4 regions of the Bacillus sp. FSL R5-0422 genome follow, and region 4 is predicted to be linked to each of the others. Evidence: riboswitches for the same ligand, from Rfam matches in the RefSeq annotation. Region 4 holds a riboswitch; each other region holds the start of a gene.
What was found. A riboswitch is a leader RNA that binds a small molecule or an ion and turns the genes downstream of it on or off. The one in region 4 is predicted to bind S-adenosylmethionine.

Region 1 (3,114 bases), 1.7 Mb from region 4:
TACGGTGTAGCTCTTTCCAGCCGACAAATGTTTTTTTCTCAAGCTGATGCATCATCATATTCTCTCCAACACTTAAATAAGGAACGAGAGCTGTATCCACTTCTTGATGAACCGTCTGCACACCATATGAGGCTGCATCCTTTGGGGTTTGAATTGATGCCGCCTGACCATTGATTTGAATGCTTCCTTCATAATGGGAATGAGCGCCAGAAAGAACTTTCATTAACGTGGACTTCCCAGCACCATTCGCTCCAATCAGTGCATGAACTGTCCCTTTTTCTAATGTGAAATTCACTTGATCTAACGCTTTTACTCCTGGGAATTCAATCGAAATATGCTTCATACAAACTAACGGCGCTGTCATAGGTGTCCTCCTTCTCATGATCATCATCTGAAAAACGAAACACCCTCTATAGAAGAGAGTGCACGACGTTTATTTTGTATAATGCTTCTTCAAGGTCTTCATCCAATCTTCTTCAAAGGCAGTTGATGAGCCGAATCCCTTCACTTCGTCTGCAAGATTGACCATATTGATGGCTTTTCCTGATTGTTGAAGCTGTTTTTGTGAGATGAGAGAGGCCTCAAGGTCATAGGAAGACGGGGTTTTCTCGCCCGCTATTTTCTTCGCAAGAATTCTCACGTCAACTGCGCCAATGAGCTTCGGATCAACTGCTGCTGTGTACTTCCACGGACTGTCTTTTGCTGTCATTTCTTGAAGATCAGCATTTGACACATCAATCCCATAAATCTTCACTTCTGTTCTTCCTGCTTCCTTTAGCGCTCTTGCTGCGCCAATGGCAAAGGCATCCCACGTGGCAAAAATAGCATCGAGTTTACCCTTTGGATATTTATTCAGCATCGCTGCCACAGCATTTTGTGTTTGAACAGACGTATCAGAGGAGGCAATACCAAAGCGGTCAAGTTCCTTGATTCCTGAATGTTGTTTGAGCGTTTCTTGATAAACCTTGTTCCGTCTCACCATTGGCGGGAATCCATCTACCCAGAGGTACGCAATATTGGCTTTTCCTTTAAAATCAGACACGAGTGCATCTAGTGATTTTTTCGCTAATTGTTCGTCATCTTGAGACGTCACTGTAACCCCTTTGATGCCTTTCAGTTTAGGATTTGAATCGAACGCTACGACCGGAATGCCCTTTGCCGTAATCTTTTTCACGTCAGCGACGGTCGCCTCGTCGTCCCCATGAGAGATGATAAAGCCATCATAATTTTCTTCCAGCGCCTGAGAGATGGCGTCATGGAACTTCGCTGTATCTCCATTTGCGGTGTAGACATCAACCGTAAAGCCAAGCGCTTCACCTTCTGCCTTTGTCCCAGCTAAAAACTGTGCTGTATGATCATCTCCGCCGATTTTACGGATGACTTTAATTTTTGCTCCCTGTCCCTTTGCGAATCGCTTCGGTACATTGTCAAAAGAGACTTTTTCATTCGCATTTGCCTTTGAGCCCGCACTCGATCCAGTGCCGCAGCCTGTTAATAGGACAGTCAATACCGTTAATAATATAAGACTAGATGTAAAATACTTACGCTTCATTGCTGTTCCTCCTCAAGTTGTTTTTATTTTTCACATCGGAAAACTAGGTAAAAATGTAGGAAAACGCCAGTAAACTGTTCTTCCTTTTGAAAAAGAGACGACAAAAAGCCTCTCTTAGAAAGAGAGGCTTGAACACCGTTGCATGAAACATGTATCGGGAATTCTTCCTCTCTTATCTGTCAAAGCTGTCACAGCTTTGCAGGAATTAGCACCAATTTCTATAGTAGAAACGGTTGCCGGGCGTCATAGGGCCAGTCCCTCTGCCTCTCTTGATAAGAGATCCGTTATGAAATTTTGTTTTCGTTGAAATGTCTTCTTTACTTTAATGTGATGTCACATCAATGTCAATGATTTTTTTGAAAATTTAAAACAATGCGTTTGCGTTCACACATGCTTAATTTCCGATGATTTTCTTAGCAGGTGATGACTTCTTCAGGCGAAAATCATATTTTTTCTCATTCACAAATTGCGGATTGAGATGTGCTGATCCTTTATCTTGACCGCTTTTAGAGAGATATGTTTTGTAGCCTTCCATCCATTTCCCGCGCCATACCCACTGTGAAGCCTTCGCACCTTTGCGGTCATCATAAACGTTCTTCTGGAAGGTATTCTTTTGATTCACTCCATAAAGATTCACGACTAAGTAATGCGAGGCACTCGCTGTCATGATATTGCTCGTGATTCGATTGTTCACGGCTTGATATTGCATCAACAATTGACCGCCTTCTAAGCCGGCTGTGTCATTTTTGTATAAAATATTATGTGAGATCGTCGTATTTGTTGTTCCGCCTCGCTTTTTATCATAACCGCCAATTGAAATGCCTGTATAACGGTTCAAATACACTTGGTTGTGTTCAATGCGAATACGATCTGCCATTTTTCCTTTATGTTCACTTGTGACTTCAATCCCAAGATCGTTGTGATGTGTAATGTTATGATCAATCACAATATCCTTCCCACCATCCACATAAATGCCACCAGCGGAGATGTCTTTGCCATAGGCTGGATTCCCTACACTCGTGATCTCGTACACTTTGTTTCTTGATACAACACCATTTCTGACTTGATCGTACTTTTTAGAAGGTGCTACGTTCTCAAAACCAATTAAATCAATACCTATATTATCCGTGTGGCGAACCGTGTTATGTGTCACACGAAACTTAGTGACGTTCCCATTGAGCACAAGCGCTTCACTGAAGCCAAGCTTTAATTTTTCAACAGTGTTTCCTTTGATTTCAATATCTTCAATGGCCGCTGGAGCTTTTGTTCCATAGACCGCAATACCGTGCGCATTCCCATTTTTGTGTGTCGTCTGAATGTCATACACTCGGTTGTTGAGAAGTTTGACGCCTTTCCCGCTTCCTTTGATGAAAATACCGACTGGGGTCAGGTCTTCTTTATTCGTCTTGAGATGTCCCACCGTCAGACCTTTGAGGGTAATGTAACTTTTTTGATCGATCGTGACAAGACCGCCATCTGCTTGATTTCCTTTAAGTGAAGCCCCGCTAATAACAGGTTTTTCTTTTCCATAAGCTTGAAAGATAACTGGTGCTTTCTTTGTA
Region 2 (3,114 bases), 1.6 Mb from region 4:
TATGGTTGTCTTTAAGTTAAACGCTTTCATATCTTTGATTATTGTTTCTTTAATTGTCGCTGTCTTAGAAGGAATGTCACCACTTGAAGCGATTGCTTCCGTCGAAAAAGGACTCGGCAGTACGCTCGGGCATCTCGCACTCGTTCTCGGTTTTGGTGCGATGCTTGGTAAATTGATGGCTGATTCTGGCGGAGCTCAGCGTATTGCGATGACACTCATTGATCGATTCGGTATTGGAAAGATTCAATGGGCAACGATGCTGACTGGGTTTGTGATCGGAATTGCTCTATTTTATGAAACCGGATTCATTATCTTAATTCCACTAGTCTTTACGATCGCTCAAGCTGCAAGACTTCCTGTGCTTTATGTGGGTATGCCGCTCGTCGCTGCACTCATCACCACACATGGCTTCCTCCCTCCTCACCCAGGGCCGACTGCCATTGCAAATGTCTTTCAAGCAAACATGGGACAAACCTTATTAGTTGGGATTATTTTAGCGATTCCTGCTGTTTTAGTAGGCGGACTTCTCTTTACAAAATTATTTAAAAAAGATCAGTTACACGCACATATTCCAATGAACTTATTTAATCCAAAGGAATTTACAGAAGAAGAGATGCCAAGCTTCGGCATCAGCATTTTCACCGCTATTTTGCCTGTATTGCTCATGACTTTCAGAGCAGTTTTAGAAATTTTCTTTCCGTCTTCCTCATTACTGCCAACCGCTGAGTTTTTAGGCGAGCCTGCGATTGCACTGTTAATCTCCGTTCTTCTTGCTATCTACACGTTTGGACTTGGCAGAGGAAAGAGCATGCAGGATGTGATGAAATCAATCACAGATTCTATCGGTTCTATTGCGATGATTTTATTAATTATTGCAGGTGGTGGCGCTTTTAAACAGGTGCTCATTGATAGCGGTGTTGATCAATACATTGCAGGAATCATGCAAGGAAGCACACTTTCGCCACTGCTTCTCACCTGGTTGATTGCTGCGGTCCTTCGTGTATCTTTAGGGTCAGCCACTGTCGCCGGACTCACAGCGGCTGGCATTTCTGCTCCTTTGATTGGACTCACAGGTGTGAGCCCAGAGTTAATGGTGATCGCAACAGGTGCCGGCAGCATTACGTTCTCTCACGTGAATGATGCGGGTTTCTGGATTTATAAAGAATACTTTAACCTGTCCATGGCCCAAACCTTTAAAACGTGGACATTGATGGTGACCGTTCTTTCACTTGTCGGACTAGCGGGGGTTCTCGTCGCTGATTTGTTCATATAGAAAATTAACTGTAAAAACCATTGACTTTCTCTCGTAAAAGTTGAATAATTATGTTTATTAAGAAAATTGAATCAAAGGTAACCTTATTAAGAGTGGTGGAGGGACTGGCCCTGTGAAACCCGGCAACCGCTGTTCCTCGGAACAGAATGGTGCTAATTCCTTAAGCAAGCAGATGCTTGTTTGAAGATAAGGCAGAGTTCTCTCAGTATATGATGCTCTTCCTTATCCAAGGAAGAGCTTTTTTATTTGATTTTTAACCTGTAGAAAGAAGGGATTCAACATGACACAAGTACAAACCATTGGAAAGAAAACAACGAAACCGCCATTCCGCGCAGATCAAGTAGGCAGCTTACTTCGTTCAGAACGTATCAAGGAAGCACGCAAGCAAAAAGCAGACGGTACACTGACAGCAGAGCAACTCCGACAAATTGAAAATGAAGAAATCACTCGTATTGTGGAGAAACAAAAGGAAATTGGATTAGAGGTTGTCACAGATGGAGAGTTCAGACGTGCTTGGTGGCATTTTGACTTTCTTGAGGGACTCGATGGAGTTGAAGGATTTGAAGCAGATCAAGGTATTCAATTCCACAATACGACGACAAAGGCGCGAGGAATCAAAGTAACGGGCAAGATCGATTTTACAGATCATCCAATGCTGGAAGATTATCGATTCCTTCACAGCATCGCTGGTGATCATACCGCTAAAATGACGATTCCAAGTCCGAATATGCTCTTTTTCCGTGGAAAGCTTGAAGAAGGAGTATACGACAGCCTAGAGGCATTCCACCATGATGTGGCACAGGCATATAAAAAAGCCATCCGTGCCTTTTATGATGCAGGCTGTCGCTATCTACAGCTGGATGATACAGCATGGGCCGTGTTCTTTTCTGAAAAAGGGCATGAACAAATCAAAGCCTTTGGCCGAGAAGAAGATGAACTGCGTGAGTCATTTGCGAAAACAATCAATGAAGCAGTTGCCGATCGTCCAGAGGACTTGGTGATCACTATGCACATTTGCCGTGGGAACTTTAAATCGACATGGGCAGCTGAAGGCGGTTATGAAGCAGCGGCAGAGACGATTTTTGCCGGCTTAGATGTAGATGGTCTCTTTTTAGAATTCGACGACGATCGTTCTGGCGGTTTTGAACCCCTTCGCTATGTGAAGAACCCAAACCTCCAAATCGTACTAGGCCTTGTCACTTCAAAATACGGTGAGCTTGAGCCGGCTGAACAGATTCAAAAAAGAATCGAGGAAGCAGCTCAATACGTCGACATTAACCAGATTTGCTTGAGTCCACAGTGCGGTTTCGCCTCAACGGAGGAAGGCAATCTGTTAACAGAAGAGCAACAATGGGAAAAGCTTCGTCATGTGATTGAGATTGCGGATCAAGTGTGGACTTCATAGTCCAAATGACGAAAAAAAGACAAACCGCAGTATGAACGGTTTGTCTTTTTTCTTTTATGCATCTAAATGATCGCCATTTGTCGCAATCACCTGTTTATACCAATCGAAACTTTTCTTTTTCTTTCTATCTAATGTACCTTTTCCTTCGTTATCACGGTCGACATAAATGAAGCCGTAGCGCTTTTTCATTTCAGCTGTTGATGCGCTAACAAGGTCAATTGGGCCCCAGCTTGTATAACCCATCAAGTCTACTCCGTCTGCAATGGCTTCTCTCGCCTCTAGCAAATGGCTTCTGAGGTAATCAATTCGGTAATCGTCTTGAATGGATCCGTCTTCTTCTACTTGATCGACAGCTCCCAGTCCATTTTCTACGATAAATAATGGTTTTTGGTAGCGGTCATATAGTTGGTTTAGTGTTGTACGAAGTCCTTTTGGA
Region 3 (3,114 bases), 310 kb from region 4:
CGCCATGATTTCTTCGTTCGGTTCTACTTTCATATAAATAACGTTGTTTACAGGAGCGAATGAACTGAATTTTTTAATACGTAATGTAATAGGAGAAGCATTTTTTGCATACTCTCTTAGCGTTGAGACGACATCAGCCGCTTCTAGATCCGTTAATTCAAAAGGTGTTCTAAGTGTTAAATGAGGCGGTATGAGTGCATAGTTCGGATCATAACGCTTCCGGTAAGAGTTCGCAATATCTTGCAATTTTTTTGATGGAAATAAAACAACTCCGTATTTCATCTTGTTCCCTCCTGATTAAGAAAGTATTTATTATTGTTTATTATAACAAAATTCAGTTGATTAACGAATATGGGAGCATTCTTTTTAACGAAGACGCAATGAGCGGTTGCCAAAACGTCCATTTATGATCCCCTTCGAATGTCTCAAATAAATAATCTGCACCTGACTGTTCAAGAAGTGCCTTTAAATCGTCGTTCGGCTGAATAAAATCGAGCACTTGACCATCTGTCGTTTTCACAGCCGTTTCTTCCAGTCCAATTTGATGGATAATCGCATAATGAGAAAGGGCTGTCGACTGTTTAACAGCTTCTAAGACTGAATCATCAACGTAAGGTGACTGCAAAATGAGCCCGCCAAATAAAGAAGGATAATCAATCGCTGTCATAAGAGAAATCGTAGCACCCAGAGAATCACCAATAAACGTGCGTCCTGAGCCAATTTGATAGGTTGGATAGTGCATATCAATATAAGGGACAAGTTCATTTGCTAAAAAGCGTTTATACGCCTCAAATTTTGTGCCATCTGGATGATACGTATTCCTTCTTTCGGTGACATTTTCATAAGGGACACCAATGATAATAGAGCGTTCCATTTCTTTGTTTTGCATCAATTCTTCTGCCTGTCTGCCTATTTTGCCTAAACGGAAATAATCATGACCATCTTGGGCAATGATGACATGATATGTATAAAGGGGGGAGTAATTGACTGGCAAATAGATCAAAAGGGTCATATCCGCCCCAAGTTCTTTTGAATGTAAGGTTTCTTCTTGAATAATGCCTGTTTTCTTCACCATAATCCATTCCTCCAGCTAACCGATTTCATCACAAAGTGAAACGTTTCCATTCATTGTAACATGAAAAATAGCGTTGTTCCTATATGCTAACATGCATTCAATTCAGTTAACACCGAATCTGTTATAAAATACAGAAAATTTCAATTAATTGTTCAGATTCCTCTTGAAAAATGAGATTTAATGCGTTACAGTATTAAGAATTAGAACAGACAGACAACACATTCTTATCGTGAGAGGTGGAGGGACTGGCCCTTTGAAACCTCAGCAACCGGTATGCATCACTTCATGTGATGTACCAAGGTGCTAAATCCAGCAAGCAGCTTTTTTGCTTGGAAGATAAGAGGAAGCGATTAAAACCCCTTCTTCTTATGAAGAAGGGGTTTTCTGTTTTGAAATCAGATTTTTACTTAGGATGGTGTCAAATGACAGAACATGTGGAAACGACATTAGCGCAAATTGGAAACCGTAGCGAAGAGGCGACTGGTACGGTCAGTCCCCCCGTTTATCTTTCAACAGCATACAGACATAGAGGCATAGGGGAATCAACCGGATTTGATTACATTCGAACGAAAAACCCAACAAGGCAGCTTGTAGAGGATGCGATTGCTTCACTCGAAGAAGGGACGGCCGGATTTGCCTTCAGTTCGGGAATGGCTGCGATCCAAACGATCATGGCGCTATTTGAAAGTGGTGATGAACTCATCGTCTCATCAGACCTATATGGCGGTACATACCGTTTGTTTGAAAACGAATGGAAAAAGTACGGCTTACGTTTTCTTTACGATGATTTTTCAGATGAAGACTGTTTACGCTCTAAAATCACAACAAACACAAAAGCAGTCTTTATTGAGACGCCGACAAATCCACTTATGCAAGAAGCGGATATTCAAAAAATAGCGAAGATTGCAAAAGAACATGGCGCTTTGGTCATTGTCGATAACACCTTTTACACACCTGTTTTGCAAAAGCCGATTACGCTTGGAGCGGACATTGTGATTCATAGCGCAACCAAATATTTAGGCGGACATAATGACGTTCTTGCAGGGCTTGTCGTCACAAAAGGAGAGCAGTTGTCTGAAGACATGTTCCAGCATCAAAACGCGATTGGAGCGGTTCTATCACCATTTGACTCATGGCTATTAATGAGAGGGATGAAAACACTGGCTCTTAGAATGCGCCAGCACGAGGCAAATGCGCAGGAGCTAGCCGAGTTTTTAAAGAAACAGCCAGAAATTCAAGATGTCCTTTACCCAGGCAAGGGAGGAATGCTGTCATTCCGTGTAGCCGAAGAAGACTGGGTCAATCCATTTTTAAAGCAGCTGAAAACGATTTGTTTTGCTGAAAGTCTTGGCGGAATTGAAAGTTTTATCACGTATCCTGCGACGCAAACGCACATGGATATTCCTGAGGAAATTCGCATTGCAAACGGTGTGTGTAACAAACTGCTCCGTTTCTCCGTTGGTATTGAGCACGTAGATGACCTGAAGGCAGACCTAAAGCAGGCACTATCACAAGTAAAAGAGGAGGTACATGCCAAATGACCACACATGATTGGACATTCGAAACCCAACTCGTTCATAACGCATTCAAAACAGACCGTTCAACAGGTGCAGTCAGTGTGCCGATTCAGCATGCGTCCACCTTTCATCAAAGCAGCTTTGATGATTTTGGTCAATATGACTACTCAAGATCGGGGACTCCTACACGTCAAGCGTTAGAGGATACGATTGCGGCGCTAGAAGGAGGAACGAGAGGGCTTGCTTTTGCATCTGGCATGGCAGCCATCTCCACTGCTTTTCTTCTATTATCAAAAGGAGATCACGTCCTTGTCACAAGAGATGTGTATGGTGGTACATTTCGTATGATCACCCAAGTTCTTTCGAGATTCGGCATTGAGCATACCTTTGTGGACATGACGGATTTGAATGAAGTCAAAAAAGGCATTCAATCGAATACGAAGGTCATTTACATGGAAACACCGTCAAACCCGACGCTAGGAATTACGGATATAGAGGGCGTCGTCCAGCTTGCGAAAGAAC
Region 4 (3,114 bases):
CACTGTTACGCCAGGGATTCGTTTACTAAATGATCAGACCGATGATCAAAAGCGCGTGGCGACCCCTGCTTATGCAAAAAAGCAAGGAGTTTCACAAATTGTTGTCGGAAGGTCAATCACAAAAGCTGATAAACCATTGGAAGCCTATCATCAAATTTTGAAAGAGTGGGAGTGACTGCCAGATGAAAACGAAAATCGCTAAACACCTATTACAAATCAAAGCGGTCTCATTGAAGCCAGACGAACCGTTTACATGGGCAAGCGGTATCAAATCACCGATCTATTGTGACAATCGTCTTACCTTGTCCTATCCAGAAGTCAGACACGACATTGCCGAAGGTCTGAAAGAGTTGATTCTCACTCATTTTGAGGGAGCAGAGGTGATTGCTGGTACTGCAACAGCAGGCATCCCGCATGCGGCATTAGCGGCAGACCGTCTGAATGCTCCGATGTGTTATGTCAGAAGTAAGCCAAAAGCACATGGAAAAGGGAATCAAATTGAAGGTGCCGTATCAAAAGGCCAAAAGGTAGTCGTCGTAGAAGATCTAATTTCAACAGGAGGCAGTGTACTTGAAGTGGTCGCTGCTCTTCAAGAAGCGGGCTGTGACGTACTAGGCGTTGCCGCGATCTTCACATACGGTTTGCCAAAAGCTACGGCAGCATTCCAAGAGAAAAACATTCCATATGTTACTCTAACAGACTATGACACACTGACAGACGTGGCTCTTGAACTGAAAGCAATCGAGCCTTCTGCTATGAATAAATTGAAATGCTGGAGACAAGATCCTTCCTCTGAATCTTGGATGGAAGAAACCGTCTAAAAAGCTGTGCACAATCGCACAGCTTTTTTATTTGGTTAAAAATAGTAAAATAGACTCAAATTTAAATAAAAACTAATCCTATCAATAAAGTCGGGTTGACTTTTGTTTGAATTGTGTTAATATTTAAGACAAATTAAAACACTTATCCAGAGAGGTGGAGGGACTGGCCCGATGAAGCCCGGCAACCTGCGATATGCAAGGTGCTACTTCCTGCAAAATGATTCTATTTTGAAAGATAAGGAAATCGTGAGCTTCCTCATCTTTCTTTCGGACTGAAAGGAAGTTTTTTTATTTTAATGGTGAGGGGGAAGTGAGAGCAAAAGCAGGATGAATACTTAATTGAAGCCTATGCAGAAACTGATTGGGGATATGAATTCAGTTTAGTTGCACTGATTGTTCAGGACGGTCAAGTGATTCAAGTGGAAGAAAACAGAAAAATTCAGTTGACGTAGTGCGAAGAGTAGTGATACTCCGGAAGGGGAGAAACAATGTTAACTTATGAAAATTGGCAAGAGCCGTCCATTACATTTCAAGAAGATGATTTGTATAAAGGGGCCTTATCTGTGCTGAAATGGGCATACGGTCATTATGGTGATCAGCTCGTTTATGCATGTAGCTTTGGTATTGAAGGCATCGTCCTTATTGATTTGATTGCGAAAGTAAAAAAGGATGCAAGAATTGTCTTTTTAGATACAGGTCTGCATTTTAAGGAAACGTACGACACAATTGATGCGGTAAAGGAAAGATACCCGGGTTTAGATATTGTGCTGAAAACCCCTGAGCTGACGGTCGAGGAGCAAAACGATCAACATGGTGATCAACTATGGAAAACGGATCCTCAAAGCTGCTGCCATATGCGGAAGGTCATTCCTTTGCAAGAAGCGTTATCGGGCTATCCTGCATGGCTTTCTGGCTTAAGAAGAGAGCAGTCACCTAAGCGAGCAGGGACGAATTTTTTAAATAAGGATGAAAAATTCAAATCAGTGAAAGTATGTCCGCTTATCCACTGGACGTGGAAGGACATATGGAGATATGCATCTAGAGAAGAACTTACTTATAATCCGCTGCATGATCAGGGATATCCAAGTATCGGCTGTGCGCCGTGTACACAGCCAGCATTTACTGCCGAGGATCTGCGGTCTGGCAGATGGTCAGGCACAGCTAAGACTGAGTGCGGATTACATGAGTAAGGGAGCATAGTGTATGGAAATTGCCGCAATTTTATTTAGTTTATTTTTCGCGCTAAACATTGGCGCGAGTGGTGCAGCTGCTTCAATGGGCATCGCATACGGATCAGGCGCGATTCGAAAGCCGATCTATGCACTCAGTGTATGTGCGGTTGGGATTTTAGCAGGTTCAGTCATTGGCGGCGGTGAGGTCGTCAAAACCATCAGTTCTGGCATTATGCCTGAATCCGTCATTACACTTGAAATTGTTTGTATTATTATTGGTTCTGCTGCATTATCACTCTTTATAGCGAATTTGATGGCGATCCCTTTATCAACGAGTGAGGTGACAGTAGGTGCTGTCGTTGGAGTTGCGGTAGCGTATAAAGTATTGTATGTGAAATCCATTTTAGTCATCGTGTCCTTTTGGGTCATCATTCCTATTGTTGCTTTTCTTTTTACATTCATTGTAGTCAAAATCATCAGAATGTTCCCGAAACGAACCTTTTCAAAAAAAGGCACTTTGATTTTATCGATTATTTTGATCATTAGTGGATTTCTAGAAGCATTTTCTGCTGGGATGAACAATGTCGCCAATGCTGTAGGTCCCCTTGTTGCTTCAGGCATTTTATCTGTTGGGCAAGGAACGCTTTACGGTGGGCTTTTCGTTGCACTTGGTGCTCTTTTATTAGGAAGAAGGGTACTAGAAACAAATGGAAAGAAAATCACCCGCTATCAAACGGGCGAAGGGATATTGCTTTCAGGTACCGGTGCTGGACTTGTCATAATCAGCTCTATTTTTGGGCTACCTGTTCCACTTACCCAAATCACCTCCTCGTCTATCATCGGACTTGGCATGGCAAAAGGTGGACCTAATATTTTTCATAAACATGTGGTGAAAAAAATGCTGAAAGTGTGGGTAGTATCACCCTTTTTATCACTTAGTCTATCGTATTTGCTAGTGAGCCTTTTCTTAAAAGGTGACTATTACTCTATCTTTATCATGATGAGTGTACTGCTTGCCTCACTTGGTGCGCTAAGTCTGATGAAGGCAGTCAAAAATGAGAGCAGCTCGATTCATGAACAGGGCGGCGGGATTTAATGTTAAATCCGACTATTAACATCTA

Region 1: linked by a shared signal. The riboswitch ahead of MKX52_RS17480 (sugar ABC transporter substrate-binding protein) and the one ahead of MKX52_RS07350 (DUF2292 domain-containing protein) in region 4 are both predicted to bind S-adenosylmethionine.
Region 2: linked by a shared signal. The riboswitch ahead of MKX52_RS17795 (5-methyltetrahydropteroyltriglutamate--homocysteine S-methyltransferase) and the one ahead of MKX52_RS07350 (DUF2292 domain-containing protein) in region 4 are both predicted to bind S-adenosylmethionine.
Region 3: linked by a shared signal. The riboswitch ahead of MKX52_RS05710 (methionine biosynthesis PLP-dependent protein) and the one ahead of MKX52_RS07350 (DUF2292 domain-containing protein) in region 4 are both predicted to bind S-adenosylmethionine.

The regions. Positions count from the first base shown of each region.
Region 1 is NZ_CP152014.1:3,403,816-3,406,929, forward strand. It holds gene MKX52_RS17475 (sugar ABC transporter ATP-binding protein) at 1-364, opposite strand, end outside; gene MKX52_RS17480 (sugar ABC transporter substrate-binding protein) at 434-1,552, opposite strand; SAM riboswitch class I at 1,722-1,831, opposite strand; gene MKX52_RS17485 (right-handed parallel beta-helix repeat-containing protein) at 1,947-3,114, opposite strand, start outside.
Region 2 is NZ_CP152014.1:3,465,903-3,469,016, forward strand. It holds gene MKX52_RS17790 (gluconate:H+ symporter) at 1-1,273, shown strand, start outside; SAM riboswitch class I at 1,354-1,466, shown strand; gene MKX52_RS17795 (5-methyltetrahydropteroyltriglutamate--homocysteine S-methyltransferase) at 1,554-2,678, shown strand; gene MKX52_RS17800 (glycoside hydrolase family 1 protein) at 2,733-3,114, opposite strand, start outside.
Region 3 is NZ_CP152014.1:1,148,040-1,151,153, forward strand. It holds gene MKX52_RS05700 (YjcG family protein) at 1-282, opposite strand, end outside; gene MKX52_RS05705 (esterase family protein) at 335-1,075, opposite strand; SAM riboswitch class I at 1,297-1,418, shown strand; gene MKX52_RS05710 (methionine biosynthesis PLP-dependent protein) at 1,498-2,616, shown strand; gene metC (cystathionine beta-lyase) at 2,613-3,114, shown strand, end outside.
Region 4 is NZ_CP152014.1:1,460,807-1,463,920, forward strand. It holds gene pyrF (orotidine-5'-phosphate decarboxylase) at 1-175, shown strand, start outside; gene pyrE (orotate phosphoribosyltransferase) at 183-821, shown strand; SAM riboswitch class I at 961-1,063, shown strand; gene MKX52_RS07350 (DUF2292 domain-containing protein) at 1,160-1,273, shown strand; gene MKX52_RS07355 (phosphoadenylyl-sulfate reductase) at 1,310-2,011, shown strand; gene MKX52_RS07360 (inorganic phosphate transporter) at 2,025-3,089, shown strand.